3 regions of the Rhizobium sp. BK538 genome follow, and region 2 is predicted to be linked to each of the others. Evidence: predicted binding sites of a transcription regulator. Region 2 holds the regulator's gene; each other region holds the start of a gene.
The links. Region 2 encodes HrcA, which represses chaperone genes, less so after heat shock. Its sites were predicted from a motif close to GTTAGCACTCNCNNNNNGNGAGTGCTAAC; they were not measured.
Positions count from the first base shown of each region.

Region 1: a site for HrcA is predicted at 3,455-3,483, ahead of groES (co-chaperone GroES). Genes of this name have one in related genera too.
Region 3: a site for HrcA is predicted at 2,776-2,804, ahead of groES (co-chaperone GroES). Genes of this name have one in related genera too.

Region 1 is NZ_JACIFT010000004.1:192,437-202,854, reverse strand. Features, by position in the region: gene FHX09_RS06635 (glycosyltransferase family 4 protein) at 1-470, opposite strand, end outside; gene FHX09_RS06630 (hypothetical protein) at 558-983, opposite strand; gene groL (chaperonin GroEL) at 1,315-2,943, opposite strand; gene groES (co-chaperone GroES) at 2,991-3,305, opposite strand; gene FHX09_RS06615 (usg protein) at 3,586-3,858, shown strand; gene FHX09_RS06610 (Hsp20 family protein) at 4,396-4,872, shown strand; gene FHX09_RS06605 (DUF982 domain-containing protein) at 4,943-5,242, shown strand; partial or broken gene FHX09_RS29680 (NTP-binding protein) at 5,632-5,754, opposite strand; gene FHX09_RS06600 (hypothetical protein) at 6,481-6,678, shown strand; gene FHX09_RS06595 (DUF982 domain-containing protein) at 6,777-7,073, shown strand; gene FHX09_RS06590 (MEKHLA domain-containing protein) at 7,850-8,317, shown strand; gene FHX09_RS06585 (extracellular solute-binding protein) at 8,454-9,599, shown strand; gene FHX09_RS06580 (ABC transporter permease subunit) at 9,611-10,418, shown strand, end outside.
Region 2 is NZ_JACIFT010000002.1:316,227-326,644, reverse strand. Features, by position in the region: gene FHX09_RS03950 (tRNA (guanosine(46)-N(7))-methyltransferase TrmB) at 1-15, shown strand, start outside; gene FHX09_RS03945 (DUF1150 family protein) at 23-280, opposite strand; gene FHX09_RS03940 (Hsp20 family protein) at 330-761, opposite strand; gene FHX09_RS03935 (nucleoside hydrolase) at 1,021-1,965, shown strand; gene grpE (nucleotide exchange factor GrpE) at 1,996-2,628, opposite strand; gene FHX09_RS03925 (GFA family protein) at 2,850-3,284, shown strand; gene hrcA (heat-inducible transcriptional repressor HrcA) at 3,290-4,378, opposite strand; gene rph (ribonuclease PH) at 4,555-5,274, shown strand; gene FHX09_RS03910 (VOC family protein) at 5,271-5,687, shown strand; gene rdgB (RdgB/HAM1 family non-canonical purine NTP pyrophosphatase) at 5,695-6,333, shown strand; gene hemW (radical SAM family heme chaperone HemW) at 6,342-7,544, shown strand; gene FHX09_RS03895 (DMT family transporter) at 7,541-8,458, opposite strand; gene gcvA (transcriptional regulator GcvA) at 8,678-9,562, shown strand; gene FHX09_RS03885 (TonB-dependent siderophore receptor) at 9,700-10,418, shown strand, end outside.
Region 3 is NZ_JACIFT010000006.1:206,671-217,088, reverse strand. Features, by position in the region: gene FHX09_RS09685 (hypothetical protein) at 1-2, opposite strand, end outside; gene groL (chaperonin GroEL) at 708-2,348, opposite strand; gene groES (co-chaperone GroES) at 2,422-2,718, opposite strand; gene chrA (chromate efflux transporter) at 3,041-4,453, shown strand; gene FHX09_RS09665 (TIGR01459 family HAD-type hydrolase) at 4,556-5,404, shown strand; gene FHX09_RS09660 (bifunctional riboflavin kinase/FAD synthetase) at 5,432-6,415, shown strand; gene ileS (isoleucine--tRNA ligase) at 6,678-9,584, shown strand; gene FHX09_RS09650 (hypothetical protein) at 9,716-10,345, shown strand; gene FHX09_RS09645 (hypothetical protein) at 10,363-10,418, opposite strand, start outside.

The sequences.
Region 1 (10,418 bases), on a different contig from region 2:
TGGTAAACCGTCCCCGCCCAGTTGACCGGTGGCATAGGCCGGCGCTGGTCATTGGAGATCGATACGAGCGGAATATCTGCGAAGGCCTGGTAGAAGGGCTTGAGATCCGGCAGATCGAGACGGCCGTGCAAGGTCGTCAACGTGCGGTCGGCAAAATCCCGGATCAGCGGGAAATGCAATAGATCGATGTGGAAATGCAGCACGTCGAACTCATGGGCGCGGCGGCGAATTTCCTCAAGCATCACGACCTGATGCGGCAGGTGGTCCTTGATCGCCGGGTTGAGCCGCAGCGCAAGGTCGCAGCAGGGCACCAGTCTTGCATCTGTGACGGAGTCGCCACTGGCAAAGAGCGTGACGTCATGGCCCTGTGCAACAAGCTCTTCGGTGAGATAGAAGACAATCCGCTCCGTTCCTCCATAGAGTTTGGGCGGAACGCTTTCGGCGAGCGGTGCGATCTGAGCGATCTTCATCGGCAAAACCTCCTCAAGTGAGCAAAGAATCGTCGGTAAAAATCTTCTCCGCGTCCGAAACAGGCACGCGGCGGTCAGAGGGAATGGCTAGATCTCGAATGGTTGCTTGCGACGCCCTCCTTTCCAGTAGCTGCACAGGCCGAAGCCGCCGCCAGATCGGTGCGACAGGGGTCTGCGGCGGCGGCTTTTGCTGTCATTAAAGAAAACCATAGGCTTCTGCGTCGACGTGCTTTGATCGTCATCATCGAGGGCCTTCAAGGCCGCAAGAACCTCATCATAGGCGACGATCCGTTGCGTACCCGGATAACTTCGCCAGGCCGGCATGGATTCGATTGCACATATATCGGACGCCCATGAGGCCAGAATGGCCCGCTTCTCGTCCTTGCTGATATTGCCCGCCATCAGCACGTCGCGGGGATGATCGAAATGCATTTCCGGGTGCAACAGATGAGCGGCGCTGGTCGCGGCTACGGCATCGTGCTGGGATTTAATATTGTTGCTGTCCTTTCTCATCTCCTGGCTCCATGGATAAATAGATGGCACCTGGATTCCTTTTTTCGCGGCTCAGTAAGATGCGCCGCGATCATCATGAGTTCTCGGTATCTCGGCTACTCTTATCGCCTCTGACAAAAGTGTGTCGCGGTCTCGCACGCCCTTATTGTATAATCTGGCGACCGTTATCGTCAGCGTTCCGATAGCGGTTGGATTGTCCGCTATGCCCGTCATCCGGACAATCTCCCTAAGGACACCTGCGCATAGACGTGCATCTTCTTTTGACGGCAAGCTCATGTTTTACTCCGCAGGTGGCTCGCCCCCTCGAACAGGGGCGAGCCAGAATGATCGTTTAGAAATCCATGCCGGCGCCGGCGGGGATCGCCGGAGCGGCTTCCTTCTTGGGCTTTTCGGCGATCATGGCCTCCGTCGTTACCAGCAGGCCGGCAACGGAGGCTGCATCCTGAAGCGCGGTGCGCACGACCTTGGCCGGATCGATAACGCCCTGCGCATAGAGATCGCCATACTCTCCGGTCTGGGCATTCCAGCCGTAGGAGAAGTCGGACTTTTCGCGCAGCTTGCCGACGATGATCGAACCTTCGGCGCCGGAATTCTCGGCGATCTGACGGACAGGTGCCTCGATTGCGCGACGGACGATCTCGACGCCGACCCGCTGATCCCGGTTGGCCGTGTTGAGATTGTCGAGCGCTTTGACGGCCCGCAGCAGCGCGACGCCGCCACCCGGTAGAATGCCTTCCTCGACGGCCGCACGGGTGGCATGCAGCGCATCGTCGACGCGGTCCTTCTTTTCCTTCACTTCGACTTCCGTCAAACCGCCGACGCGGATGACGGCAACGCCGCCGGCGAGCTTGGCGAGGCGTTCCTGCAGTTTCTCGCGGTCATAATCGGAGGTGGTTTCCTCGATCTGCGCGCGGATCTGGGCAACGCGGCCGTCGATCTCGGCCTTGGAGCCGACGCCATCGATGATCGTGGTGTTTTCCTTCTCGATCGCGATCTTCTTGGCACGGCCAAGCATGTTCAGCGTCACGTTCTCCAGCTTGACACCGAGGTCTTCGGAAATGACAGTGCCGCCTGTCAAAATAGCGATGTCTTCCAGCATGGCCTTGCGGCGGTCACCGAAGCCCGGAGCCTTGACGGCAGCGATCTTCAGGCCGCCACGCAGCTTGTTGACGACGAGCGTGGCGAGAGCCTCGCCTTCGACGTCTTCGGCAATGATAAGGAGCGGCTTGCCGGACTGCACGACGGCTTCGAGAACCGGTAGCATCGATTGCAGGTTCGAAAGCTTCTTCTCGTGGATGAGGATATAAGGATCCTCGAACTCGACGCGCATCTTCTCGGCATTGGTGACGAAGTAAGGGCTGAGGTAGCCGCGGTCGAACTGCATGCCTTCGACGACTTGGAGTTCGGTTTCGGCCGTCTTGGCTTCCTCGACGGTGATGACGCCCTCGTTGCCAACCTTTTCCATTGCCTCGGCAAGGTAACGGCCGATCTCTTCGTCGCCATTGGCCGAAATCGTGCCGACCTGGGCGATCTCCGAATTGTGGGAGATCTTGCGCGCGTTGGTCTTCAGTTCGTTGACCACGGCGTCGACGGCAAGGTCGATGCCGCGCTTCAGGTCCATCGGGTTCATGCCGGACGCCACCGCCTTGGCGCCTTCCTTGACGATCGCCTGGGCGAGAACGGTCGCGGTGGTCGTGCCGTCGCCGGCGCGATCATTGGTCTTGGAGGCGACTTCGCGCAGCATCTGGGCGCCCATGTTCTCGAACTTGTCTTCCAGTTCGATTTCCTTGGCGACCGAAACGCCGTCCTTGGTTATGCGCGGTGCGCCGAAGGACTTGTCGATAACGACGTTGCGGCCTTTCGGGCCAAGCGTCACCTTCACAGCATTGGCAAGCACATCGACCCCACGCAGCATGCGTTCACGGGCATCGGTGTGGAACTTGACTTCTTTCGCAGCCATTTCTTTAACTCCTCAATAGGCAGCTAATTTAACTGATCGGTCGGCCTTCAGGCGGCCTGCTTCTGCTCTGCCGGGGCTTCGATGATGCCCATGACATCGCTTTCTTTCATGATCAGCAGGTCTTCGCCGTTGATCTTGATCTCGGTGCCGGACCATTTGCCGAACAGGATGCGATCGCCAGCCTTGACGTCGAGCGGCTGGACCTGGCCGGCATCGTTACGCGCGCCGGGTCCGACGGCGATGACCTCGCCTTCCTGCGGTTTTTCCTTAGCGGTATCGGGAATGATGATTCCGCCCTTGGTTTTCTCTTCGGACTCAACCCGGCGGACAAGAATGCGATCATGAAGCGGTCGGAACGACATGTTTTCCTCCGATGGACAAACAATGATGACGTTGTTCCCCTGGCCGGACCGGATGACCAGTCCGGGTGGGTGCAAAACCTCAGTCGAGCGTTTTGCGCAAAATGATCTGGTTTGGCGGTTTTTTGATTTCAAGAGGTCAAAACAAAAAAATCAGCACTCCTCGGAGGCGGCTGCTAACTTTCTGGAAAGAAACAAGAACCTGGCCTCGAGCGTCTAAAAATTCGTTGATGGCCGCAAAAAATTACGCCACGTTCAGGCTGTCACGAAACGGAGATGAAGCATGCGATTTTCATCGGATCTGGAGCGTCAGCTCAACGGTTATGGCCTTACCACCGCGCATATCCTCTACCGCATTCCCGATTTCGAATCCGTCCTTCAGACTTATGTCTGGCAGGATTACGATCTGGCTCCCGATTTCCCTGAGATGCAGAAGTTCCTCAATTACTGGCAGGCCAACCTCGACGGGCCGCTGCATTCCGTCCGCTATACGCATCAGCGCCTGATCGGACCGAACGAATGGTGCCGCGTCGAAGGCGAGTTCAAGCTGCACTGAGACTTGAATCCGGATTTTTCGTTTCCTGGTTCTTTTTCCGACCGAGGCTTGATGAGCTCGGCAGCACGTCATCCCGGTCTCCGTTTGACGATGTCAAAAGCGAGTCGGGATCGCGCAAGCCAGTTGCTCCCAGCGCTGCAAAATAGAATTGAGTGGCAAAGCCTCGAAGCATCGGAGCACCAGAGATGGCCTGAAGACGAGATCGCTGATTGTGCCGTTGAAGGGTAAGCGTTGTTTTTCTGCGCAGCCCACGTTTGATTGCCGGCTTTGAATTCCGCAGTTGGACCGACGGCGGCAATCTGCGCCCGCCTGTTGTGAAAGCCTGCGCGATATACAGAATATAGCTGCAGGTTAGGAGCTCGATCGAGTGGTTCGCTAGGACTGAAGACACCCAAATTTTTCTCAGGCGCAGCCCTTGAATCCGAAATTCTCAAAAACCAAATCGATAGCTGCCAGCCGCTGAGGATAGGGCTGGCCTTGCTGGAAGCGCCATCTTTCGGCGCTCCGTACCCATGTTGCTTCAAGGAGGATATGGCTATGGCAACATCCTACGACTATGCACCGCTGTTCCGATCCAGCGTCGGTTTCGATCGGGTCTTCAATCTCCTCGAAAATGCTCAGCGCGCCCGCTCGATCAGCGACTGGCCGCCCTATGACATTGTCAAGACCGGCGATGACAGCTATCGGATTTCGATAGCGGTGGCAGGTTTCGCTCAAGACGATCTCGACATCACATTCCAGTCCAACCTTCTGATCGTGGCCGGCAAGAAGCAGGAGGCGGCTGCCGAAGCCTACCTTCATCGCGGCATAGCCGGCCGGCCGTTCGAACACCGGTTCGAGCTCGCCGACCATGTTAGGGTGAACGGAGCGGATCTAAAGAACGGTCTCCTGTCCGTGGATCTCGTTCGTGAGGTTCCCGAGGAAATGAAGCCGCGGAAAATCGCCATCGAGACTGCGCCGACTGTTGAGCCGTCGGCTCCTTGCGCGCAGATCGACGCGCAGAAGGCCGCTTAAGCAGAACCCATCAAGGAGGGCGTCGCGGCGGCGGCGCCCGTCAACATCGCGGGTTGGGAAGGAGAGCGTAATGAAACCCGATATGTTCAAAGAGCCAGTTTCTATTCTTGTCGGCCTCGGCTTTCCGGCGGAGGTTCGCAGCGTGATGGACGCCTACCGGCATCTCGTCGAGTGGCCGGCGGCGCTCAGAGATAACGCGCACTCAGTTGCGCTTAAGGCGTGTGGAGCTGCGCTGCGCGGTGAAATCGAAGCGGAGACCGCCCGCGGCCTATTTGCCGCCTTTGCGGAGAAACACGAGCTGCTGGCTCCGGAAACCAACGTCAACGTTGCGTCTCGCCTGCGACGGGACAGGGATCCGCACGTACGCTGAGGTAAATCCGATGATGGACAACATGTTGGAGCAGGCTGCCAGCAATGCCATGACGATCGGGCAAACAGTTCTAGCGCCGCAAGGGCTGCTGTTTCGACGGCCAATCGATGTGGTAAGGGCGCCAGCACTTTCTGCCTGTCGACGATAAGCGAACGATCCTCGCGGCATGGGCTTCGGACTTTTATGCGATCGATTCGACCGATCGCCATGAAGAGTTTTAACCCGCCGCGAAACAGATCAAGCACGATCGCGCTCCCGGCACTCGTTAAGGCGGCCGCGCGTTTCGCCACGGTCGCGACGGTTCAACGGAGTGAGGATGTTCTTCGAGTTTATCGGTGCGAGTGCGCATTGGGGTAAATCTCCACTGTGCCGCCAGCCTAAGGCTTCCAGCGGCGATGGGCGTCGGTCGCGACATCGTGCTCGATCCACCGCGGGACGCGGATACAAGCGATCCGTTCCTCTCGATCGCGGTCGAGATACGGCCGCACGTGTTCAAACAGATGATCCGTCACGGGCTACCAGTCCTCCACCGGTAGCCGACGCTTCGGGCGTGCCGGATGTTCGGTGGGATCCGGTGCTTGTGGCCCCATGGCTTCGTACGGCTTTGCGGCCGGGGCAGCGTGCGCGTTGCGCACTGCGCACACGCAGCTGACGCTTTGTGGGTTTCGCGGCTGCCGCAATTGCCGTGATCTCACGCCGTATGACGTTTGTCGGTTTGAAATCACAAACTAAAAGCCACAGAGGTTGACAACGTCGAAGCCGGAGAGCCAGTCCTGCGCAGCAACGCTAGGGCCTCCAATGAATGGGTAGCCAAAACCGAGCAGGAACGAACCCGTCCCTGGTGGTTGACGCCTTCTATGGCGGAGAACGTCAAACCTTGCGACGATAAGACCGGACGAACGTACGTCATTTCTCACTTCGCACCTGCGGTAATTGTCATACGATTTAAAACGCTAAATAATGACAAAAATCAGTTGCTTGCTCGAATTTTCTCGACTACGTTTTTGCAGAAGAGTTCCGAAATATAGGTCCTTGCCGACGATACTCAGCCGTGGTTTGACCCCGCTTGAGGGAGGATGGTGACGTTGTTTGTCCGACTTCGTTTCTTCGCAATGGTGCAGCGAGCGCCTGATCTCGTCTTGATCCGATACCGACCTACGACGGCAATCTGACGCGTCGTAAATCCGTTATCCACTTTTCTAAGATGGTGCTCCCGTGTGGCGTGCCCGAGGTTTGTCATGCAAAAGCAAGCTGTCGTATTTAACGGTCAGGAAGTTGGGATCGCGGTTCCTGTCGAGAACCGCCTCAAGTTCATCGCTGTCCGGTTCAATGTCATCGGCCTGGACAACAGGCTCTTCGACACGGTTACCGAAATCCGGCGCGCGATTATAGAGCACCTGGCGTCTGATGAGCGACGTGCGATCACTTCGCACTGAATGCCGAAACGCTTTGCGCTATCAGCAGGGGACTTTGAGCTCCAATAGGCGGCCAATAACTCCTGTTTGCCAAACAGGCCCAACCAGGGAGAGATATAGTGGCACTTGACTTGTTTGATGCGCCGATTTTTGCGCAGCGTAAGCACTTTATCCAGGAAATCGCGGGCCTGGACGACGTGTTCGATTTTCTCGATGAATGGCCGACCAGCAAGCGAGATTTGACCTACGAAACGGTCGTGAAAGTTGTCCGGGAAGCCGCCTGCAGGGAACGCCCAATCGCCGTCGCGAAAGAGCGTTTCAGGCAATTTCTGAAGAGCCACGAGCAGTTTGTCAGCGTCGAAGATGTGCCTGCGCGTTTCCAGCAGTTGTCCGATGGCAATCTCGGCGGTACTTGAACTGACAGATCGCGGTCGTCGCCTCTGCTTACGTCCCTCTTCTTTGTACGATATCGAACGGGACCGTAAGTGTAGTGCTCACGCAACGAACGTTTACAGCCCGAAGCTCCGGCTTGCGAGCCCATGCACGGGTGGGGTGCCCAGCCGCGCGGTGCCTGCCGGCAAGAACCTGAAGCCTTGCAGACGGGGCGAGACCTAATTCATCTGACCTGCGCCGTTCTGGCCAGCCATTGCTGGCCGGACAAACTCCGCGGCTAGGCAAGGGATGGTGTTCAGCGAGTTCCAAAGGTCGCTCTGTAGATTGTTGGGTTCCGAGCAGGCGCGCCGTCGTTCGTGCCAATTTTCTACACTGCGCGAGCTTGTTAATTGGATATTCAGCATGTCTACAGGCGCGTTAAGCGCAGTCTCAGCGCTCGCTGTAAGTCCATGGTTGAGTGAGTCTTCAACCAATCTATCGGTCGTGAGCACGTGAACCCACCTTTTGATGAGACCGCCCTGGGAAGGGAGTTTGATCTTTTCGCAGCTGAATTGACCATGCTGCCAAGGTCACCGGAGATCACTGCGTTGGAACTCCGCTTTGCCCTGTTGCGAGAAGCTGTGGCAATGCGTCTTGCAGAACCGAACCGAATAACCGTTGAGTTGCCTTCATCGCTATTTGACGCCTAGAATCCTTGTCGGATCACACTTTGGCGTATGGTGGTCCTGCCCCTTCGGTGGTCTTAACAATTCATTCGACGATGATGTTCATCGATTATCTACAGACGGTGGAATGAAGAGTGGAAAGCAAGCTGCCTGAACCAGTCGATCTGGCTGCGGACTTGGAGTTCTTCAAGCTGTTGACCGATAGCTTTCACCGGCTCGTCGGCAAGGCGCTTGTTCAACCGGGGCAGGGCCCCGACTGGCTCTATCGTGAAGCGCTTTTTGTCGTTCTGGTCCACAATACGGATCCTGATCCGCGCTTCATTTATGCCAATATCGCCGCCCAGACGCGCTTCGAATATACGTGGGATGAGTTCACGAAGCTGCCGTCGCGCTTGTCTGCCGAGGCTCCGGATCGAAAAGAACGGCAATTGCTTCTCGATGCCGTCGAACGTCAAGGCTATGTCGCGGACTACCGGGGCTTGCGCGTCACCAAGTCTGGAAAACACTTCTGGATGGAGAATGGAATTGTCTGGCAGTTGCTTGATGAGCGCGGCAGGTCGCGAGGCCAAGCAGCAGCTTTTTCCAACTGGACCGATGTCTAATCGGCTTCACTGCGCCGCCATCGCGACAATGGCTTGCACAGCTGTGCAATTTATCGCTGAGATCGCCCCGCTGTCATGACTCTGTTACGCTTAAGGCGTAGCACGGCCTTCTACATCCGAGCCAATGGAGAGGGCTATGAACAGACGCGATTTCCTTGTCACCACCACCGCAGCCGCGGGCATGCTGATGCTGCCACGCCTTGCATCGGCCGCGACAACGACGATCGATCTCTACAGCGGATCGGACGCGAACATTATCGATTTCTGGAATAACATCGTTCGCCCGGCTTTCGAAAAGGCTCATCCGGATCTGGTCGTGAAGATCACCGACGCCGGTGACAACACTGGCTTGCGCGCGATTGCAGACCGCGCCCTTGCGGCGCTAAAGACGAAGACGGATCCGCAAGCCGATATCTTTGAGCATTTTGATCCTCGCCTTCCACCAGCTGGCGCGGAGGCCGGTCTATGGGTGGAGTTCTCCGCGCAGAACATCGAAGGGTTTGACCACGTCAACCCGTTGGCGGTCGACAGCAAGTATTCTCTCCCTTATCGCGGATCGCAGGTGCTGCTCGCCTATGACAAGACCAAGCTCGATCCGAAGGATGCTCCGAAGAGCTGGGAGCAACTCTCGGCGTGGATCAAGGCCAATCCGGGCCAGTTCATCTACAACCGCCCCGATAAGGGCGGTTCCGGCGGAAACTTCGTGCGCCGCGCAATTCATGAAGCCAACGGCAGTGACCCGAAGAAGTTCACGATCGACAACTTCACAGCCGACTACGCCAACCAGACGTTGACGCCAGCCTGGGCGCTTCTTAACGATCTGGCGCCGTCGCTTTACGAAAAGGGCGCCTATACGGCCGGAAACACGCAGTCGATCCAGCTTCTTGCGCAAGGCGTCGTAACAATGACGCCAGTCTGGTCCGACCAGGTGTTGCAAGCGATTTTTCAGGGCGTGCTGCCGGAAACGACTGGCCTCGTCCAGCTGGGTGACCTGGCGCTCTGCGGTGGCTTTTCTCGCATGGCGATATTTTCGAATGGCGCCAACAAAGACGCAGCGATGAAGCTTGCGGCCTTCCTGCTGACCAAGGAGATGCAGGAAGCGATCATCACCGAAATCGGCGGCTTCCCCGGCGTCTCCTGGGATCACATTTCGGATGAGCTGCGCCAGAAGTATGCGGACGTCATTCCGGCGACGATCCCCACCTTCCCGGCTGGTGACTGGGAAACCACCATCAACGACGGCTGGTATCGCAACGTCGCGCCGGGCATCAGCCGCACCTGATGCGCAGGTCCATGACACTTCCGCCGCTGGCGCGGCTTTCCGCGCCGGCGAGTGGGCAGGGCTGGGTGGGGCTTCCGTTGGTTGCCCTGCCTGTGCTTCTTCTGGCTTGGTTGATCCTTTACCCGATCCTGTCGGCGGTGGCGAGCACGGTCTTCGTCGCCCAACCGGACGGAGCATCGGTGCTTTCGTTGGCCTCCTACCGCTTCTTCTTCAGCGACCAGTACAGTCGTGCCAATCTTTGGATCACGCTTTGGACGACGCTGGTTTGCGGCGTTCTGCTGCTGGCCATCGGTCTGCCGATCGCGCTCTACCTTCGCTTTTCTCGTGGGCCGCTCTGCGCCTATGTGCAAGGGCTCGCCATCTTCCCGATGTTCGTGCCGTCGATCATCCTGTCCTACGCGCTCATCCGCACCATTGGTCCAAACGGCGCCGTCGACGTGCTGCTGAATGCGGTCGGATTACCAAAGCTGCCATCCCCCTATCTGACGCCATGGGGACCGGTCATTGGGCTCGTCTGGGACAACCTGCCGCTCACGGTCCTGATGCTCACGGCGGGGTTGGGCAATATTCCGAAGAGCTCAATCGAGGCAGCGCGCGATGTCGGTGCTTCGCCACTACGCGTCTTCTTGTCGATCATCATGCCGCGAATGGGCAATTCGCTGCTCGTCACGACCTCTTTTGCGATCCTCGGTATCTTCTCTTCCTTCACGCTCCCTTATCTTCTCGGGCCGGCTTCACCAGAGATGATGGGTCCCTTCATGCAGCGGACGTTCTCGGACATGAACGACCCCGTCAACGCCCTGACGCAAGCGGTTATCG
Region 2 (10,418 bases):
TTCAAGCGCGTCTGAGCCTGCGTTAGTGCAGGCTCACCGTTTTCAGTTCATCCTCGGCAGCCTTGAAGAAGGTGCTGGAGCGGTTGTCCGTCAACAGGATCGGCGTGCCGTCGGCGCCGAATAGCGCCCACAGGTCAACGCTCGGATCGATGTCCGGCGCTTCCGGAAAGCACTTGGCAACTTCTTCGTTGCGCATTTTGCGGATGTAGGCGACCTCGCCGTTGCCGATGCCGGCAAGTTCGGTTTTGGTCAGGTGCGAATTGGCTTCTTTCATCAACATTCCTGTACCTCCAAGAGAAGGGACCAACGGCTCAACTTGCGCCGTTGTCCTACTGTGAGACCGAAATGTTAATTTTCTTCACCATACGGCTCGGCTCCGGGCGGATGAGATCGACCGAGAGCAATCCGTTCTTGAGGCAAGCGCCCAAAACCTGCATCCCGTCGGCCAGAACGAAAGTCCGCTGGAACTGGCGCGCGGCGATGCCGCGATAAAGGTAATCACGCTCGCCTTGATCGACCTGGCGACCACGGATCGAAAGCTGATTTTCCTCAACCGACACGTCTAGTTCTTCTTCGCTAAACCCGGCCACGGCAAGGGTTATGCGCAACCTTTCGGGATCGCCGGAGGCGCGATCGGCGGCGACGCGCTCGATATTGTAGGGGGGGTATCCATCGCTGGCCTTGGAAAGGCGCTCAAGCGTCTTTTCCATGGCGTCAAAGCCCAAGAGCAAAGGGCTCGCGAAAGGCGTAATCCGGCTCATTGTCTTCAAGTCCTTGATTCAAGCGACCTTGCCGGACCTGAAAGACAGCATCCGGATGCCGTCAATATGGGAATTGCTGGAGGCGAGCGCAAGGCGGATGTCCGCACTCGTTGCCGGAAAGCCCGCACGTCCGACCTTGACAAAGCAAGCGCCGCCTCGCATCAAAATCTGCCCGTGCTGGCTGCGCCGATTTGCGACGGGAATATAAACAAACGGTGCATGCCACGAAGCCGCGCACCACGAGGATGGAACGATCGGAATGGCAGACCCTAGAAAGATCATCATCGATACCGACCCCGGTCAGGACGACGCAGCCGCCATCATGCTGGCCTTTGGCAGCCCGGAAGAGCTCGAAGTACTTGGGATCACCACGGTCGCTGGCAATGTGCCACTATCCTATACGAGCCGCAACGCGCGCATCGTCTGCGAACTCTGTGGCCGCACCGATACGAAGGTCTTTGCCGGCGCCGACAAGCCGATCGCGCGCAAGCTGGTGACGGCAGAACATGTGCACGGCAAGACCGGTCTCGATGGCCCTGTTCTCGACGAGCCTGATATGCCGCTGCAGGCACAGCACGCCGTTGATTTCATCATCCAGACGCTGCGCAGCGAGCCTGAAGGCACGGTGACGCTGTGCACGCTTGGGCCACTGACCAACATCGGCTTGGCCTTCCAGAAGGCGCCCGACATCATCCCGCGCATCCGCGAACTGGTGATGATGGGCGGCGGCTTCTTCGAGGGCGGGAATATTACGCCGGCCGCCGAGTTCAACATCTACGTGGACCCCGAGGCAGCCGACATCGTCTTCCGCTCCGGCGTTCCGATCGTTATGATGCCGCTCGACGTCACGCACAAGCTTCTGACCCGCAAGGACCGCGTCAAGCGCATGGCCGATCTCGGCACGCGCCCGGCCATTGCCATGGTCGAGATGCTGGAATTCTTCGAACGTTTCGATGTCGAGAAGTATGGTTCGGACGGCGGCCCGCTGCACGATCCGACAGTCGTCGCCTACCTCTTGAAGCCTGATCTTTTCAAGGGCCGGACCTGCAATGTCGAGATCGAGGTGAAGTCGCAACTGACGGCCGGCATGACCGTCGTCGACTGGTGGCACGTCACCGACCGCAAGCGCAATGCGCAGGTCATGCGTGATGTCGATGCGGACGGCTTCTTCGATCTGCTGATCGAGCGTTTCGCCCGCATCTGAATTTCGACTGCCTTTCGGGCGCCTGAGAGATCAGGCGTCCTTCTGGTCGAAGACCGAATTGGTTTCGGGTTCGACGAGCTTCGGGCCTCCCTTGGCGACGCCGACCATGGCGGGACGCAGAACGCGCTCACCAATGGTGTAACCGGCCTGAACGACCTGAACAACGGTGTTGTTCGGCACGTCGGGGTTCGGCACTTCGAACATGGCCTGATGGAAGTTCGGATCGAACTTCTGGCCGACTGGCTCCAACTTGCGGACACCGTGGCGCTCGAGCGCCGATAACATCGAGCGTTCCGTCATCTCGACGCCTTCAATCAGCGTTGTCAGGCCGGCGTCGGCGGCAGCCTTGGCTTCCTCGGGGATCGCGTCGATGGCGCGGCGCAGGTTATCCGAAACGGCCAGCATGTCGCGGGCAAAGCCAGCCGCTGAATAGGTCTTGGCGTCCTTGACTTCCCGCTCAGTGCGGCGGCGCAGGTTATCCATCTCTGCAGCAAGGCGCAGATAGCGGTCGCGCAACTCTACATTCTCGACCTTCAGAAGTTCCAGCGGATCGGGCTGTGCTGCGGCTTCAGCGGCGGCTTCGTTCTCGACGTTTGCGGCGGCGTCCGCCGCGGCTTCGGCCGCGGCGGTGTCAGGTCCGTTCTTCGTCGTTTCGTCAGTCATGACGTTCTCCGGTGATTGGTGTCTTTTAGAATGTGCCCGATATCGAGCTTTGACGGGCAAAAATCAAGTCTGCGTGACTGAAAAGCACGCGATGCAAGGCACAACTCATGCAGGGTTGACCGAGAGGGCCGCCTTGACTTGCTCGCGCTAAAGTTCTTTTATTTTAGCCAGATCTAAATCTTTGGTGCTTCGGCCTTATCCAGGGTCAAGGAGCTGCTACCATGAGCGATCAGAAAAGCTATTCCGGGCGCTGCTTCTGCGGCGCCGTGGAGATTGTTGCTACCGGCGAACCGGTGGCTATGGGCTACTGCCACTGTGCCTCCTGTCGGCATTGGTCGGCAGGACCGGTCAACGCCTTTACGCTCTGGCAACGGCACGCTGTCCACGTCACCAAAGGTGGCGAGCACGTGGAAGGCTACCAGAAGTCCGATACGAGCGTGCGGAAATTCTGCGAGCTGTGCGGTGGGCATCTCTACACCGACCACCCCACCTGGGGCGTCACCAACGTTTACGCGGCACTTCTGCCCGATCTCGATTACGCTCCGGCGTTGCACATGAACTATCAGGAAAGCGTGCTGCCTATCCGTGACGGCCTGCCGAAATACAGAGACATGCCTGCTGAGATGGGCGGCTCGGGCGACATGCTGCCGGAGTAGTTGCCCTACTTTGCGCCGCGTGACAATCGCGTCATCAGCTGAGCGGTGTAATCGACCATCGGGACGATGCGCGAGTAGTTGAGCCGCGTGGGCCCAATCACGCCGACGGCGCCAACGATACGGTCGTCATCATCACGATAGGGCGCGACGATCAACGAGGAGCCGGAAAGCGAGAAGAGTTTGTTTTCCGAGCCGATGAAAATGCGCACGCCCGGCCCGCTTTCTGCGAGATTGAGAAGCTCCAGCAGGCTGTCCTTCTTTTCGAGGTCGTCGAAAAGCATGCGCAGGCGGTCGAGATCGTCGGCTCCGGCAAGACCGGCGAGCAGATTGGCGCGGCCGCGGATGATGAGCTGGGCCGGCTTGCCCTCGTCGGCGCTGCCGGACCAGACGGCGATGCCGCGCTCGACGAGATCCTGCGACAGCGTATCGAGCTCGCGGCGAACATCGTCCTTCAGCCGGCTTAATTCATTGCGCAGTTCCGGCAGCGTCTGGCCGGTCATGTGGGCGTTGAGAAAATTGGCGGCCTCGGTCAACTGCGACGACGTGACGCCTGCCGGAAGCTCGATAATGCGGTTTTCCACCTGGTCGTGATCACCGACAAGAACCGCAAGCGCCTTCGTCGGCTCAAGCCGGATGAATTCGACATGCTTGAGAACAGGATCGCTCTTCGAAGTGATAACAAGGCCGGCGCCGCGCGAAATGCCCGAAAGCATGCGGCTAGCCTCATTCATCATCAATTCCATCGGGTTGTCGCGGCTTTCGGCACGCACCTGGCGATCGATGTTGGCGCGATCCTCGGCCGAGAGATCGCCGACCTGCATGAAGGCGTCGACAAAGAAGCGCAAGCCGATCTGTGTCGGCAGGCGGCCGGCACTGACATGCGGCGAGTAGATGAGGCCAAGTTCCTCCAGATCGCTCATCACGTTGCGCACGGAAGCTGGCGACAGCGACATCGGCAGGATGCGCGACAGGTTGCGGGAGCCGAGCGGTTCACCCGTCTCCAGATAGCCCTCTACGATGCGGCGAAAGATTTCCTTGGAGCGTTCATCCAGCGCAGCCACTGCATCTGAAACCGACGTCGATCTGAACTCCATGAAACCTTGCGTACCCGTGCTGACGATGATCCGACAAAATATAGCCAATCTCCCCGCAGCGGCAAAAGGGAAATTGCAAATAGGCGCTGCCAATCGTAGAAGCTCTCAACAACATAAGCACGCACGATCTAACCGAAAACCACTCGCGTCTTCGGCATCATGATTAGGAGAATAGTATGCGGCCCTCAGGCAGAAAAACCGACCAGATGCGCAAGGTCTCTTTCGAGCGCAATTTCTCCAAGCACGCGGAAGGCTCCTGTCTGGTGAAGTTTGGCGATACGCATGTGTTGTGCACGGCGAGCGTCGAGGAGAAGCCGCCGGCATGGCTGCGCAATACCGGCAAGGGTTGGGTCACGGCCGAATACGGCATGCTGCCGCGCGCCACCGGCGAGCGCATGAAGCGCGAGGCCGCATCCGGCAAGCAGGGTGGGCGCACGCAGGAAATCCAGCGCCTGATCGGCCGCTCGCTGCGCGCCGTCGTCGACCTCAAAGAACTCGGTGAGCGTCAGATCACGCTCGACTGTGACGTCATCCAAGCGGACGGCGGAACGCGCACAGCATCCATCACCGGCGCTTGGGTTGCGCTCTATGATTGCCTGAAGTGGATGGAGAGCCGCAACATGCTGAAGGTCGAGCGCGTGCTCAAAGACCACGTCGCGGCCATCTCCTGCGGCATCTTTGCCAACCAGTCGGTGATCGACCTCGACTATCTCGAAGACTCCTCAGCCGAGACCGACGCGAACTTCGTGATGACGGGCGCGGGCGGTATTGTGGAAATCCAGGGCACCGCCGAAGGCACGCCTTTCACCGACGAGGAGTTCGCCTCGCTGATGACACTCGCCAAAACAGGCATTGCCGAGCTCGTCGCGATGCAGAAGCAGGCGATCGCTGGATGAACGACATGCTGGAAGGCATGCTGGAGACGGCGCTCTATGCGGACGATCTCGACGAGGTCGAAGCCTTCTACGAGGGCATTCTCGGCCTTTCGAAGATCTCGCGAGGCGGCAACCGGCATGTCTTCTTTCGCTGCGGCACCGGCGTATTGCTGATCTTCAACGCTAAGGAAACGATCAAGCCCCCCTTACCCACCGCGCTGCAGGTGCCACCGCACGGCACAAGCGGTGCAGGACATGCCTGTTTTCGTGTCTCCGGGGGAAATCTCGATGCGATTGCGGCCCGACTAAAGTCCAAAGGTGTCGCCATCGAATCCGAAGTCACCTGGCCGCAAGGCGGCCGATCGATCTATTTCCGCGATCCGGCGGGCAACAGCCTCGAATGCGCTGAAGCCCGCATCTGGGGCATCGAATAGGACAATCATGCGCAAGCTCGAAACCAAGACCATCGTCGTTGCCAGCCACAATGCCGGGAAGATCCGGGAAATCCAGGACCTGATCGGTCCGTTCGGTTTCACGGCAAAGTCAGCGGCCGAATTGAACTTCGTGGAGCCTGACGAAACCGGCACCACCTTTGAGGAAAACGCGACGATCAAGGCGCTCGCCTCCGCCGAAGCCGCTGGACTGCCGGCGCTATCGGACGATTCCGGCCTTGTCGTCGATGCGCTCGGCGGCGATCCGGGCGTCTACACCGCCAACTGGGCTGAGAAGCCCGACGGCACTCGCGACTTCGCGATGGCGATGGAAAAGGTCGAGACGGCTCTGGAAAAGGCCGGCGCTTCCAGGCCGGAACAGCGCACTGCGCGCTTCGTCAGCGTGCTCTGCCTTGCCTGGCCGGATGGCCATAGGGAGCTCTTCCGCGGAGAAGTGGAAGGCACCGTCGTCTGGCCGCCGCGTGGCAGCCAGGGCTTCGGCTACGATCCGGTCTTTCAACCCGACGGCTATGAGACTACCTTTGGCGAGATGAGCGCGGACGAGAAGCACGGCTGGAAGCACACAGAGGCACTGTCGCACCGCGCCCGCGCCTTCAAGATTTTCGTCGAAACTTGCTTGGAAGCCTAAGGGCAAACGTGGACACTTTGGAACAGCCTGATCTGACGCGCTATGCCGCTCTTCTGCCCGACACCGGCGAGCCCGGCTTCGGCGTCTACGTGCATTGGCCGTTCTGCGCCGCCAAGTGCCCCTATTGCGATTTCAACAGCCATGTCCGCCACCAGCCGGTGGACCAGGAGCGCTTCACCGCAGCCTTCCTGAAGGAAATGGCGACAGTGCGCCAGATGAGCGGACCGAAGACGGTGACCAGCGTGTTCCTCGGCGGCGGCACGCCCTCGCTGATGAACCCTGCGACGGTGTCGGCCATTCTCGACGGTATCGCCAAGCATTGGCATGTACCCGACGGGATCGAGATCACCATGGAAGCGAACCCCTCCAGTGTCGAGGCGGACCGCTTCCGCGGCTATCGCGCCGCCGGCGTCAACCGCGTGTCGCTCGGCGTCCAGGCGTTGAACGACCGCGACCTGAAGTTTCTCGGGCGGCTGCACGATGTTGCCGACGCGCTGAAGGCGATCAAGCTGGCGCGCGACATCTTCCCGCGCATGTCCTTCGACCTGATCTATGCCCGCCCGAACCAGACCGTCGACGAATGGGAACGCGAGCTCAAAGAGGCGATTTCCTACGCGGTCGATCACCTCTCGCTCTATCAGCTGACGATCGAGGAAGGCACACCCTTCTACGGCCTCCACAAGGCGGGCAAGCTTATCGTTCCGGACGGCGATCAATCGGCGCTGCTCTATGAAGCGACGCAGGAGATCACGGCCGGCGAAGGGCTGCCGGCCTACGAGGTGTCCAACCACGCGCGTCCGGGCGCGGAGAGCCGCCATAACCTCACCTACTGGCGCTATGGCGATTATGCCGGGATCGGCCCCGGCGCCCATGGCCGCCTGACACGCGGCGGCATGAAGATCGCGACCGCAACGGAGCGCAAGCCGGAAAGCTGGCTTGACCTCGTCGAGTGCGACGGCCATGGCATCCTCGACCAGGAACAACTCGGCTACGAGGAACAGGCGGACGAACTGCTTTTGATGGGGCTGCGCCTGAAGGAAGGCGTCGATCTCGCCCGCTGGCAACAGCTTTCGGGCCGCGATCCCGACCCGAAGCGGGAGGAGTTCCTCCTGGAGCACGGCTTTATCGAGCGGATCGGCAACTCCCGGCTTCGCTGCACGCCGTCAGGCATGCTGATTCTCGATTCCGTGGTCGCCGATCTCGCCTGCTAAGCTGGCCGTTTTCTACCCAGAGAGAACAACCGTCCGTCGATCGCTGCAAGGCCGATCGCGATCATTGCCATGCCGATCAGGTGCTTGGCCCGCATCGGCTCGCCCAGAATGGCTGCGCCGAGCAGGATGGCGCTGACGGGGATCAGGAAAGTCACGAGCATAAGGTTCGTTGCTCCCGCCGTTGCCAGAATGCGGAAGAACAGCACATAGGCGATCGCCGTCGACAGCAAGGCCAGACCAAACAGCGCCATCCAGGTCTCGAATGACGGGGCGGCCAGTGTCCACGGCCGGTCGACGATGAGCGCGATCGGCAGCATCAGGACGGTCGAGGCGCTGACCTGTCCTGCGGCGGGAATGAGCGGCGCCATGCCCATCTGGCGGAAGCGGCGACCGAAAATCCCGGCAAACGAATAGGAGAGCGCAGCGCCCAGCACGGCAAGTTGGGCCAGCACGTTCGAGCCGAGATCGCGCAGCACGTCGAAGCCGATCATATAGGCAACGCCGGCAAAGCCGACGAGGACGCCGAGCAGGCGGTTGCCGGTCATCTTTTCATCCGCGGTTAGGAAATGCGCGACAACGACGCCGAAGAGCGGTGTCGTGGCATTCAGGATGGAGGCAAGGCCGCTTGCGATATGCGTTTGGCCCCAGACGATGAGGCAGAACGGGATCATGTTGTTGAGGATGCCCATGCCGAAGAACGCCGCCCACGACTTGCCATCACGCGGCATGGCATGGCCGGCCGCGCGTACAATGAGGTTCAGCGCCAGCGCGGCAATCAGCACCCGACCCGTGACGATGGTAAAGGGCGGCAGGGTCTTCACCAGAATACCGTTGAAGAGGAAGGATCCGCCCCACAGCAGGGAAAGCACTAGCAACATTCCCCACTCGGCAAAGCCCATCTGTTTCGGCTGCATCGTTCACTCCTTTGTCGGCCTGTCACTGACCTACATGCCGTCACAGCCTGCCGCCACCCGATTGTTGCGCGCGGGCGCGGACGCCAATATCTTCGATCTAATCTCGCTCCTCACTGAGCTTTAACCAGCTTTTGTGGCGGCCTTCATGCTGATATTATTGCTATGTCGATGAGCCGACAAACGAGTCTTTCTCGACCCATGATATAGCTGAGCTAAACCATGAGCGACTATCTTCCCTCTCTTTCAGCGCTTCGAGCCTTCGAGGCGGCCGCCCGGCATCTCAGCATGACGCTCGCGGCAAAAGAGCTCAACGTCACCCCAGGCGCCGTTAGCCTGCAGATCCGTGATCTGGAATCATCCCTTGGCGTCAAGCTGTTCGAGCGCAAGACCCGCGCGCTGACTCTGACCGTGGAGGGTGCGGACTATTTTTCGACGCTCAGGGCAGCGTTTCGTCTCGTCAGGGAAGCGACGGCGGCGATCACGGCGCGAGGGCACGGCGCCATCCTCAATGTTACCTGCACTGCGGGCTTTGCGACCTATTGGCTGGTGCCTCGTCTGGGACGCTTCGAGGCGATGCACCCCGAAATCGACGTCCGCATCAGCGCATCGCACCGCGTGCTGGATTTTCAGCGCGACGGCATCGACCTCGCAATCCGCCACGGGCTTGGCGGTTATGACCGCCTGATCAGCGAACGTCTCGTCGACGACGAACTCGTGCCGGTCTGCACGCCAACGCTTGCCGCTGAACTGGGGGACAATCCGTCGCCAAGCGCGCTCGCTAGTTTCCAGCTGATCCACGACGTCTATCGCCATGACTGGCGGCTCTGGCTGGAAGCCGCCGGCGCCACGGGAGTTGACCCGTCGCGCGGACCGATCTTCATGCATGGCAACGGCGCCTATGACGCGATGAAGGCCGGGCTGGGCTTTGCCTTGGTGCGACGCTCGTTTCTGGAGCGGGATCTGAAGGAAGGCACGGTGGTCACGCCCTTCCCTCTCGGCATTGCAAGTCGGCTTGCCTTCCACCTCGTCTATCCGGGCCTTGCGCTGGAGCGGCCAGCCGCTGCCGCTTTCCGCCGCTGGCTGCTGTCGGAGGCGCAAGCCTGACCTGACTGTGGCCGATCTGTTATGCTGATTAAAAAGTTGAGTAATTTAATCATAAAAACGACTTTTCACCGGGAATTTTCTTGACTATTACACTCCACATAAAATCCCGCAACAGGCATACCCGGTGTGATAAGCCAATGAATAGTCTTCGATTTTCCTCGCGAATCCTTTCTACATCAGCATTGACAGGCGTGGCGCTCATCCACCTTCTCGCGCCAGCCGCAGCACAGGATGCCACAGGACAGCAGCAGGATGGCGCGACGATTCTCGAAGATATCATCGTCAACGGTGGCAGCGGCGGCGTGATCCAGGCCGACGGCTATGTCGGCAAGAGCAGCGCGACGGGCACGAAGACCGACACGCCTTTCATCGAGGTCCCTCAGTCGATTTCGTCGGTGACCGAACAGCAACTCAAGGATCGCAACCCGCAAAGCCTGTTGGATACGGTTGCCTACACGCCGGGCACGCGCGTCGGCGCCTACGGCTTCGATCCGCGTTTTGATTCTTTCTCGGTGCGCGGCTTCGACGTGACCTATACTGGGATCTTTCGCGACAACCTTCGTCAGCCCGGTGCAGGTTCGTCGCTCTTCAAGACCGAGCCCTACGGCCTCGAAGGAGTCTCGATCCTGCGTGGCCCTTCCTCGGCGCTTTATGGGGCGACGGGCGCCGGCGGTCTCCACAACATCATCACCAAGCGGCCGACGGAAGAGCCTTTTCGCGAAGTTCAGCGGCAGTATGGTACCGAACAGCGCTACCAAACCCAGTTCGACTTCTCGGGTCCGGTTAACAATACGGATCCCTTCTATTATCGCCTGACGGGCCTCTACCGCGATGCCAATACAGAGCAGATCAGCGT
Region 3 (10,418 bases), on a different contig from region 2:
AAATTTTTCCCCAGCTTAGGTGCAGCTTCCCCCGCTACACGTCCGGCAAAAATGAGCAGGTTCATGCTGCGCCGCGCATCATGCGCGGGCGACCGGGAAATGGGGTTTGGATTGCCGGTCCCTCTGGCGGAACCGCGTCCAATTTCTCGGCACGTTACACAACTTATGATATATTTTCGGGAGGGGTTTTCCCGAACTCGGTCTCGCGCCCCATGGTCAGGATCGATATGGGATAGCGACCGTCGGCCGATGAACGCGCGCCGAATGCAACGCGGATTTATCGGTCTTTTATGCAAACGGCAATCGGCTTTTTGCGCACTGCAGATCTCTACTGCGAGTGGAAAATACACCCGAAGACGCTCCTGGACGCCAGGAAATAGCAAAAATTTCGCAAGTTCTTGACGTGCAAACGGTTTCACTGCGGTTCCTCGCGCTGAAATGTGTAGAAAATTGCACCGCGAGAGAAATCAGCCTGTGAAAGAAAAAATACAGCGCCACAAGTTTTGCAAAAGCTTCGCCCAATGCGAGGGTTGCTCACGACTCTGATTAAACGTTTCAGCTATCGATTGAAAAAGCTGGAGGGTGGGGGCGACGAATCAGGTGCGAAACAAAAAAGGGCGGTCCGAAGACCGCCCTTCCTATTCCGGGATACCTGAAGTGGATCAGTGAAGCTTTACAGACAATTCCTGCGATAGGCTTTCGGCCTATCACATCATGTCCATGCCGCCCATGCCGCCCATGCCGCCCGGCATGCCAGCCGGAGCGTCCTTCTTTGGCAGCTCGGCGATCATGGCTTCGGTGGTGATCAGCAGCGAAGCAACCGAAGCTGCGTCCTGCAGAGCCGTGCGAACAACCTTGACCGGGTCGACGATACCCATGGCGATCATGTCGCCGTATTCGCCGGTCTGGGCGTTGTAACCGAAGTTGTCTTCGCCCTTCTCGAGGATCTTGCCGACAACGATCGAAGCTTCATCACCAGCGTTCTCGGCGATCTGACGGGCCGGAGCCTGCAGAGCGCGGCGAACGATGTTGATACCGGCGTCCTGGTCGTCGTTCTCGCCCTTGGCCGAAATCTTGGCGGAGGAACGCAGCAGGGCAACGCCGCCGCCCGGTACGATACCTTCCTGAACAGCAGCGCGCGTCGCGTTGAGCGCGTCGTCGATGCGGTCCTTCTTTTCCTTCACTTCGACTTCCGTCGAGCCGCCGACGCGGATGACGGCAACGCCGCCAGCGAGCTTAGCAAGACGCTCCTGCAGCTTTTCGCGGTCGTAGTCGGAGGTAGTTTCTTCGATCTGGGCCTTGATCTGGGCAACGCGGCCTTCGATGTCGGACTTGGCGCCCGAACCGTCGACGATCGTCGTGTTTTCCTTGGAGATCGAAACCTTCTTGGCGCGGCCGAGCATGTCGAGGGTAACCGACTCGAGCTTGATGCCGAGGTCTTCGGAAATGACCGTGCCGCCGGTAAGGATCGCGATGTCTTCGAGCATTGCCTTGCGGCGATCGCCGAAGCCCGGAGCCTTGACAGCAGCAATCTTCAGGCCGCCGCGCAGCTTGTTGACGACGAGCGTAGCAAGGGCTTCGCCTTCGACGTCTTCAGCGATGATGAGGAGCGGCTTGCCGGTCTGAACGACAGCTTCGAGAACCGGGAGCATAGCCTGGAGGTTCGAAAGCTTCTTCTCGTGCAGGAGGATGAAGGCGTCTTCGAGGTCAGCAACCATCTTTTCCGGGTTGGTGACGAAGTACGGGCTGAGGTAGCCGCGGTCGAACTGCATGCCTTCGACGACTTCGAGTTCGGTTTCAGCGGTCTTGGCTTCTTCGACGGTGATAACGCCTTCGTTGCCGACCTTCTGCATTGCTTCAGCAATGTCGAGACCGATCTGCTTTTCGCCGTTTGCGGAGATCGTGCCGACCTGGGCAACTTCTTCCGACGTGTTGATCTTCTTGGCCTTGGCCTGAAGATCCTTGACGACTTCAGCAACAGCGAGGTCGATACCGCGCTTCAGGTCCATCGGGTTCATGCCGGCAGCAACTGCCTTGGCGCCTTCGCGAACGATCGCCTGAGCGAGAACCGTTGCGGTGGTCGTGCCGTCGCCGGCGATGTCGTTGGTCTTCGAAGCAACTTCGCGGACCATCTGGGCGCCCATGTTTTCGAACTTGTCTTCCAGTTCGATTTCCTTGGCGACCGAAACGCCGTCCTTGGTGATGCGCGGAGCGCCGAAGGACTTGTCGATGATGACGTTACGACCCTTCGGGCCGAGCGTTACCTTCACTGCGTCAGCGAGAATGTCGACGCCACGCAGCATCTTTTCGCGCGCGGTGCGGCCGAACTTGATTTCTTTAGCTGCCATGATTGAAACTCCTGAATTCGAGTTGTCCGGGCTTTGGGCCCGTAGCTAAAATCGGAAAGGGAAAAGCGGCTGATTAGCCGATGATGCCCATGATGTCGGCTTCCTTCATGATCAGAAGGTCTTCGCCGTTGATCTTGACTTCGGTGCCGGACCACTTGCCGAACAGAACGCGATCACCAGCCTTGACGTCGAGAGCGACGACCTTGCCGGACTCGTCACGAGCGCCGGAGCCGACGGCGACGATTTCGCCTTCCTGCGGCTTTTCCTTGGCGGTGTCGGGAATGATGATGCCGCCCTTGGTCTTTTCTTCGGACTCAACGCGGCGAACAACGACGCGATCGTGAAGGGGGCGGAAGTTGGTGCTTGCCATTGTCTAATCCCTCGATCAAATGACACTCACAGGCCGAGAGCGGCCTGCACGGATGGTGTTAGCACTCGTCCTTGGTGAGTGCTAGCGAGGCAGCATTTAGGAGTGGCCTAGCGGGGAGTCAAGAACGGCCGCAATTTTTCTTCGCCGTCCTCGCAACAGCCTTAACAGCACATCCTTGTCGGAAGTGCGACAGCCTATGCGACGATCGAGCTCCCCCTAGGCTTTTGTCTTCGAAAAGTTAGTTGCAGCCCTGTCTGCGCCAGGATTGTCGTAAAGGCGTGCCGATGATATCGAGCGCCTTGAGGCGAGAGGGGCGGCAACCGTGCATGAGGCGATCGCGGCAGGGGATATCGAGGCGGCGCCGACGCTGCGGGAGGCGGTTCGCGTCTGGGCGCGGATTGGCTGTCTGAGCTTCGGCGGGCCGGCCGGCCAGATCGCCCTCATGCATAAGACGATTGTCGACGAGAAGCGCTGGATCTCCGAGGAACGTTTCCTGCATGGATTGAATTTCTGCATGCTGCTGCCAGGCCCCGAGGCCCAGCAACTGGCAACCTATATCGGTTGGTTGATCCACGGCGTGCGCGGCGGCCTCATTGCCGGCCTGCTGTTCATTCTGCCGGGCTTCCTTGTCATCCTGGCGCTATCGAGCCTCTACGCCGTTTTTCAGGAGGCCGCCTGGCTTCCCGTGCTTTTCTTCGGCGCGAAGGCTGCGGTTCTGGCAATCGTCATCGAGGCATTGCTCCGGGCGTGGCGCCGAGCGCTGAAAGAGCGATTTCATTATTATGTGGCAGCAGCGTCGTTCCTGGCGCTCTTCCTTCTGAACCTGCCGTTTCCTCTGGTTATCATCCTGGGCGGAGCAGCAGGCCTACTATGGATGAAGCATCGCCAGCGTCGGCTGGCCGCGCCAGTCTTGCCGCAAACCTCCTCGCACCGGCATTTTCCTGTGGTCACGACGCATGCCATCGCAAGGCCGCTCGTAGTGCTCGTGTTCTGGATCCTCGTCTGGCAGTCGCCGCTCTTTTTCATTCGTGGCCTTGATGCACCCACGGATCTGATCGCCGAAACTCTGAGCGGCGAAACCAATGTGTTCGGCGCGGCCTTCATCTTTTTCTCCAAGATGGCCGTGATAACCTTCGGAGGCGCCTACGCCGTCCTTTCCTATGTCGCGCAGGTTGCCGTCGGCCATTACGCCTGGCTGCAGCCCGGTGAGATGCTCGGTGGACTGGCACTTGCAGAGACGACGCCTGGGCCGCTGGTCCTAGTCCTCTGTTTCGTTGGGTTTCTCGCTGGCTATCGCAACCCTATTGCGATGGCGCCGCTTGCCGGTGGCGTTCTCGGCGCCTTCCTCGCCGCATGGGCGACGTTCGTACCGAGCTTCATCTGGATCTTCGCCGGGGCTCCCTACATCGAGAAACTGCGCAACAACGAAAACCTCTCGGCCGCCCTTTCGGCGATCACCGCGGCGGTTGTCGGCGTCATTCTCAATCTTGCACTGTGGTTCGGCCTGCATGTGCTCTTCGTCGACGTTGGCCGCGTCGCGCTTCTTTCCGGGAAGACCGGCCTGCCGATCGTTAGCGTTGCCTGGCCGCAGTGGTGGACGCTCGATGTCGCGGCACTCGGGATCTTCGCCCTGGCGTCCGTTCTGCTCTTTCGCTTCAAGGTCGGCATCCTGACGGTGATCGGAGTATCCACCGCCACGGGCCTGTTGGTCAGGGCTGCCATCGCCGTCTTCTAGTCGACAGCTTCCGGTTTTTGCAGTTGCTCACTGCAAAATGCCTTGCCATCCCGGCAGGCCTTTGCGATGTCAGCCGTGACTTAACGAGATCGGGAAATCGGAATGGCCAAGCGGATCGAGAACTTTGCGGAAATCACCAGCCACTATGACGCGGTGTTCTGCGATGTCTGGGGCGTCTTGCACAACGGCGTCGATCCGTTCCCCAAAGCGGCAGCTGCGCTGGAAGCGGCGCGCGGCGAGGGGCTGACCGTTGTTCTCATCACCAATTCGCCGCGTATCGCTCCCCAGGTTGTGACGCAGCTTCGCCAGATCGGCATCCAGGATGGCGCCTACGACCGCATCGTCACATCGGGCGACGTCACGCGCGGGCTCATCGCCGAGGGCCCCAAGAAGGTGTTTCTGCTCGGACCGGATCGCGACCAGGCGATCCTCGAGGGTCTTGGCGTGGAGCGCGTCGAGGCAAGGGATGCGAACTCCGTTGTCTGCACGGGCTTCTTCGACGATGAAACCGAGACCCCGGAAGACTACACCGAGATGCTGAAGGCGTTTCAGGTGCGCGGCGTGCCGATGATTTGCGCCAACCCCGATCTGGTTGTCGAGCGCGGCCACAAGATCATCCCCTGCGCCGGCGCGATGGCGGCTTACTACAATCAGCTCGGCGGTCAGACACGTATTGCAGGCAAGCCGCACAAGCCGATCTACGACGCCGTCTTGTCGGTCGCCCGCGAGGCCCACGGCGACTTTCCGCCGAGCCGTGTGCTTGCCATCGGGGACGGCATGCCAACTGATGTTCGCGGCGCTCTCGATTACGGCCTTGATCTCCTCTATATCAGCGGCGGCATCCACGCGAAGGAATACACGCTGAACGGAGAGACCGACGAGGCAATCCTCACGGCCTATCTGGAACGCGAAAAAGCGACACCGAAGTGGTGGATGCCCCGTCTCGCATAAAGAGCCTCGCATGAGAAAAGCCAGCCGATGACCGTTTTTCACCGCAATGAGACCCGCGAACCCTTGCCGGCCCACCTGCGTGGCGGCGTGATTGCCATCGGCAACTTCGACGGCGTGCATCGGGGCCATCAGTCCGTGCTGAACCGGGCCCTGGAGATATCGAGTCAGCGCGGTATTCCGGCGCTGGTCCTGACCTTTGAGCCTCACCCCCGCACGGTCTTTCGCCCGGATCAACCGGTCTTTCGCCTGACGCCGGCGCCGCTCAAGGCGCGTATCCTCGAAGCGATCGGCTTCAACGCCGTCATCGAGTATCCGTTCGACAGGGAGTTTTCGCAGCGCTCGGCGGATGATTTCATCCATTCGATCCTTAAGGATTGGCTCGGCGCCTCCGAGGTCGTAACGGGCTTCAACTTTCATTTCGGGCGTGGCCGGGAAGGCGGTCCGGCCTTCCTGATGGGTGCCGGTCAGAAATATGGGTTCGGCGTGACGTTGATCGACGCGTTTCGCGACGAGAATACCGATGTGGTGTCTTCGAGCCACGTTCGCGAACTGCTGAAGGACGGCAATGTCAGCGAGGCCGCCGCCATGCTCGGCTATCACTATACTGTGGAAGCGGAAGTGATCGGCGGCGAGAAGCTTGGCCGTCAGCTCGGCTTTCCGACCGCGAATATGCAACTGCCCACTGAAGCCGATCTCAAGGCGGGTATCTATGCCGTTCGCTTTCGTCTTGCCGATGGCACGCTGCACGATGGTGTCGCCAGCTACGGTCGCCGACCGACGGTCACCGAGAACGGCGCGCCTCTGCTCGAGACCTACGTCTTCGATTTCAGCGGCGACCTCTACGGGCAGATTTGTTCGGTGTCGTTCTTCGGCTATCTGCGCCCGGAATTGAAGTTCGATGGCCTTGAGCCGCTTGTGGAACAGATGAACCGCGACAAGGAAGAGGCAAGCGCGCTGCTTGCTGGTGTGCGGCCGCTCGGCGAACTCGACCTCAAGATCTGCTTCACCTGATTCGGGGTATCGGCACTTCCGCGCGCTTGGGCGCCCTCGACGTCATGGAATCCCTCTTCCTTTTCCCGGCAAAAGCGCCTATGAACCGGCGCGATGAACAAGTTCCGGCTGGCGATCACGATACGAATTATCGGCCCGGCCTTCCGCGCGCGCTAAGCGGCCGGAAGGTCCGGGTTTTCGGCGCTTGGACGACGAGCGCCTCCGTCACCAAATTCAAGCCCGTTGCGCCCGCTCCCTTGGCGCCTAGAGACGATTGCTAGACATGACCGATACAGCCGAAAAAGTCGACTACTCGAAGACCCTCTATCTGCCGGAAACGGACTTCCCGATGCGCGCCGGCCTGCCGCAGAAGGAGCCGGAAACCGTTGCCCGCTGGCAGCAGATGGGTCTCTACAGGAAGCTTCGGGCGTCCGCCGCCGGCCGCAAGAAGTTCGTGCTCCACGACGGCCCTCCCTATGCCAACGGCAACATCCATATCGGCCACGCGCTGAACAAGATCCTCAAGGACGTCATCAACCGCTCGTTCCAGATGCGCGGCTACGACGCCAACTACGTTCCCGGCTGGGATTGCCACGGCCTTCCGATCGAGTGGAAGATCGAGGAGAAGTACCGCGAGAAGGGCAAGAACAAGGACGAGGTTCCGGTCAACGAATTCCGCCAGGAATGCCGTGACTTCGCGGCCGGCTGGATCAAGGTGCAGTCGGAAGAGTTCAAGCGCCTCGGCATCGAGGGCGACTTTGACAATCCCTACACGACAATGAACTTCCACGCGGAATCGCGTATCGCCGGCGAACTGCTGAAGATCGCCAAATCCGGCCAGCTCTATCGCGGATCCAAGCCGATCATGTGGTCAGTCGTCGAGCGCACGGCGCTCGCGGAGGCTGAGGTCGAGTACGCGGATGTCGAAAGCGACATGATCTGGGTGAAGTTCCCGGTTGCCGAAGGCCCCAGCGAACTCAAGGGCGCCTTCGTGGTGATCTGGACGACGACGCCGTGGACGATCCCGGGCAACCGCGCCATCGCCTATTCCTCGCGCTACGGCTATGGCCTCTACGAGGTCGAGACGGCGGAGAATGACTTCGGACCGCAACCCGGCGAACGACTGATCTTCGCCAAGCGTCTCGCCGAGGAATCGGCCGCCAAGGCAAAGGTGACCTTCAGGCACGTTCGCGACGTGGAAGCCGCGGAATTTGCTGCCATCACCTGCGCCCACCCGCTGCACGGCTTGGGCGGCGGCTACCATTTCCAGGTGCCGCTCCTTGATGGCGATCACGTCACCGACGAGACCGGCACCGGCTTCGTCCACACATCTCCGAGCCACGGCCGCGAGGACTTCGACGTCTGGATGGATCACGTTCGCGAGCTCGAAGCGCGTGGCGTCTCCTCTACGATCCCGTTCCCGGTCGACGACGCCGGCTTCTTTACGGTCGACGCACCCGGCTTCGGCCCGGACGCGGAAGGAGGTGCGGCGCGCGTCATCGACGACAGCGGCAAGAAGGGCGATGCCAACGAGCGTGTCATCAAGGCATTGATCGGACGTCACGCGCTGTTCGCACGCGGTCGCCTGAAGCACTCTTATCCGCATTCGTGGCGGTCGAAAAAGCCGGTCATCTTCCGCAACACGCCGCAGTGGTTTGTCTACATGGACAAGGAGCTCGGCGACGGAACGACGTTGCGTTCCCGTGCGCTAAGCGCGATCGACGAGACCCGCTTCGTGCCTGCTGCTGGCCAGAACCGTCTGCGCGCCATGATCGAGCAGCGTCCGGACTGGGTGCTTTCGCGTCAGCGCGCTTGGGGTGTGCCGATCTGCGTCTTCGTCGATGAGCAGGGCGAAATCCTGCAGGACGATGCGGTAGACACCCGCATCTTGGAAGCCTTCGAGAAGGAAGGCGCCGATGCCTGGTTCGCGGATGGCGCGCGTGAGCGCTTCCTGGGCGAGAAGGCAAACGAGCCCTGGACGCAGGTCATGGACATCCTCGATGTCTGGTTCGACTCGGGCTCGACACACACCTTCACGCTCGAAGACCGCCCGGATCTGAAATGGCCGGCCGACCTTTACCTCGAAGGGTCCGACCAGCACCGCGGCTGGTTCCATTCGTCGCTGCTGGAATCCGCCGCAACACGTGGCCGGGCGCCCTATGATGCTGTTCTCACCCATGGTTTCACCATGGACGAGAAAGGCGAGAAGATGTCGAAGTCGAAAGGCAACGTGACATCGCCGCAGGAAATCATGAAGGACGCGGGTGCCGATATCCTGCGCCTTTGGGTGATGACGTCCGACTACGCCGAGGATCTGCGTGTCGGCAAGACGATCATCCAGACGAACATCGATGCCTACCGCAAGCTGCGCAACACCATCCGTTGGATGCTCGGCACGCTGGCGCATGACAAGGGCGAAGTCATCGCGCTTGCCGACCTGCCGGAACTCGAGCAACTGATGCTGCATCGCCTGGCCGAGCTCGATCAGCTCGTCCGCGAAAGCTACGACGCCTTCGACTTCAAGAAGATCGCTCGTGCACTGATCGACTTTGCCAACGTCGAGCTCTCGGCCTTTTACTTCGACGTTCGCAAGGACGCGCTCTACTGCGATGCGCCGTCGAGCCCGCGCCGTCGTTCGGCCCTTCATGTCATCCGCAATATCTTTGAATGCGTGGTGACATGGCTGGCGCCGATGTTGCCCTTCACGGCGGAAGAGGCCTGGCTGTCGCGCAATCCATCGGCTGTCTCGGTTCACCTCGAGCAGTTCCCGGCCATTCCGGCGGAATGGAAGAACGACGCTCTTGCCGAGAAGTGGAAGAAGATCCGCGCCGTTCGCACCGTTGTCACGGGCGCCCTGGAAATTGAGCGCAAGGACAAGCGTATTGGTTCCTCACTGGAGGCAGCCCCCGTCGTCCATGTCGCCGATGCGGAGCTTCTGAAGGCGCTGGAGGGCCAGGACTTCGAAGAGATCTGCATCACCTCTGGCATCGTCATTGACGGTGCCGAGGGCCCGGCCGATGCCTTCCGTCTGCCCGAGGTGTCAGGTGTCAGCGTCGAGCCCAAACCGGCCGAAGGCACCAAATGCGCGCGCTCCTGGCGGATCACGACGGATGTCGGCTCCGACCCTGAGTATCCCGATGTCTCGGCCCGCGATGCGGCTGCATTGCGCGAACTAGCGGTGCAAAACTGAAGAATATTGCCGGGTGAATTGCCTAATCGCGGTTCATTCGGTAAAAGCTGCCTGAAAATGGCCGGATTTTTGCGTCAGGGGGACGGTTCCGGTAGGGCGATGATTGCACCGGCATGGCTGGAAGGGTTTTCATGTTATCAACACGTTGGTTCCGTGTGGGCGTCTGCCTGACTGTTGCTGTGGCAGGCGGCTCGATGATCACCGGCTGCATGGGGAGCCCGCGCTACGGAACGGACAAGACCGCAATGGAGCAGTTGACTGACGACCTTGGTCAGTCCGTTTCCCTGACTGGCGACGGACCGAAGAACAAGGGCGTCAAGTACAGTGCGCGCCCCGGCCTCGTTCTGCCGTCCGCGGCAGCCAAGGAAACCCTTGTCGAGCCGCAGCAGAGCATCGCCAGCAAGGAAAATCCGCAGTGGATCGAATCCCCGGAGGAAACGCGCGCGCGTCTGGTTAAAGAAGCTGACGAAAACAGCGACAACTCGAGCTACCGCTCGCCGCTCGCAAACAATCAGATCGAAGGTGGCCGGCAGACGACTGAAGCGCAGAGCAAGGCCTATCGCGAAGCCCGCGCCATCCAGAAGGGCGCCTATATCGATCAGCGCCGCTACATCTCGGACCCGCCGACCGAGTATCGTCAGGTCGACGATCCGGCAAAGCTCGACGATCTAGGCGAACCGGAACTGAAGAAGGCGAAGAAGAAGAAGAAGGAAGCTGCGATCGCCGGGACCGGCAAGCAGTGGTGGAACCTCCTTCAGTAGAGTTTCGAGCGGGGCAATCAGCCCCGCTTTGTTTTTGACGAGCGGTCAACCAGCAAGACGTGCAGAAGCTGGC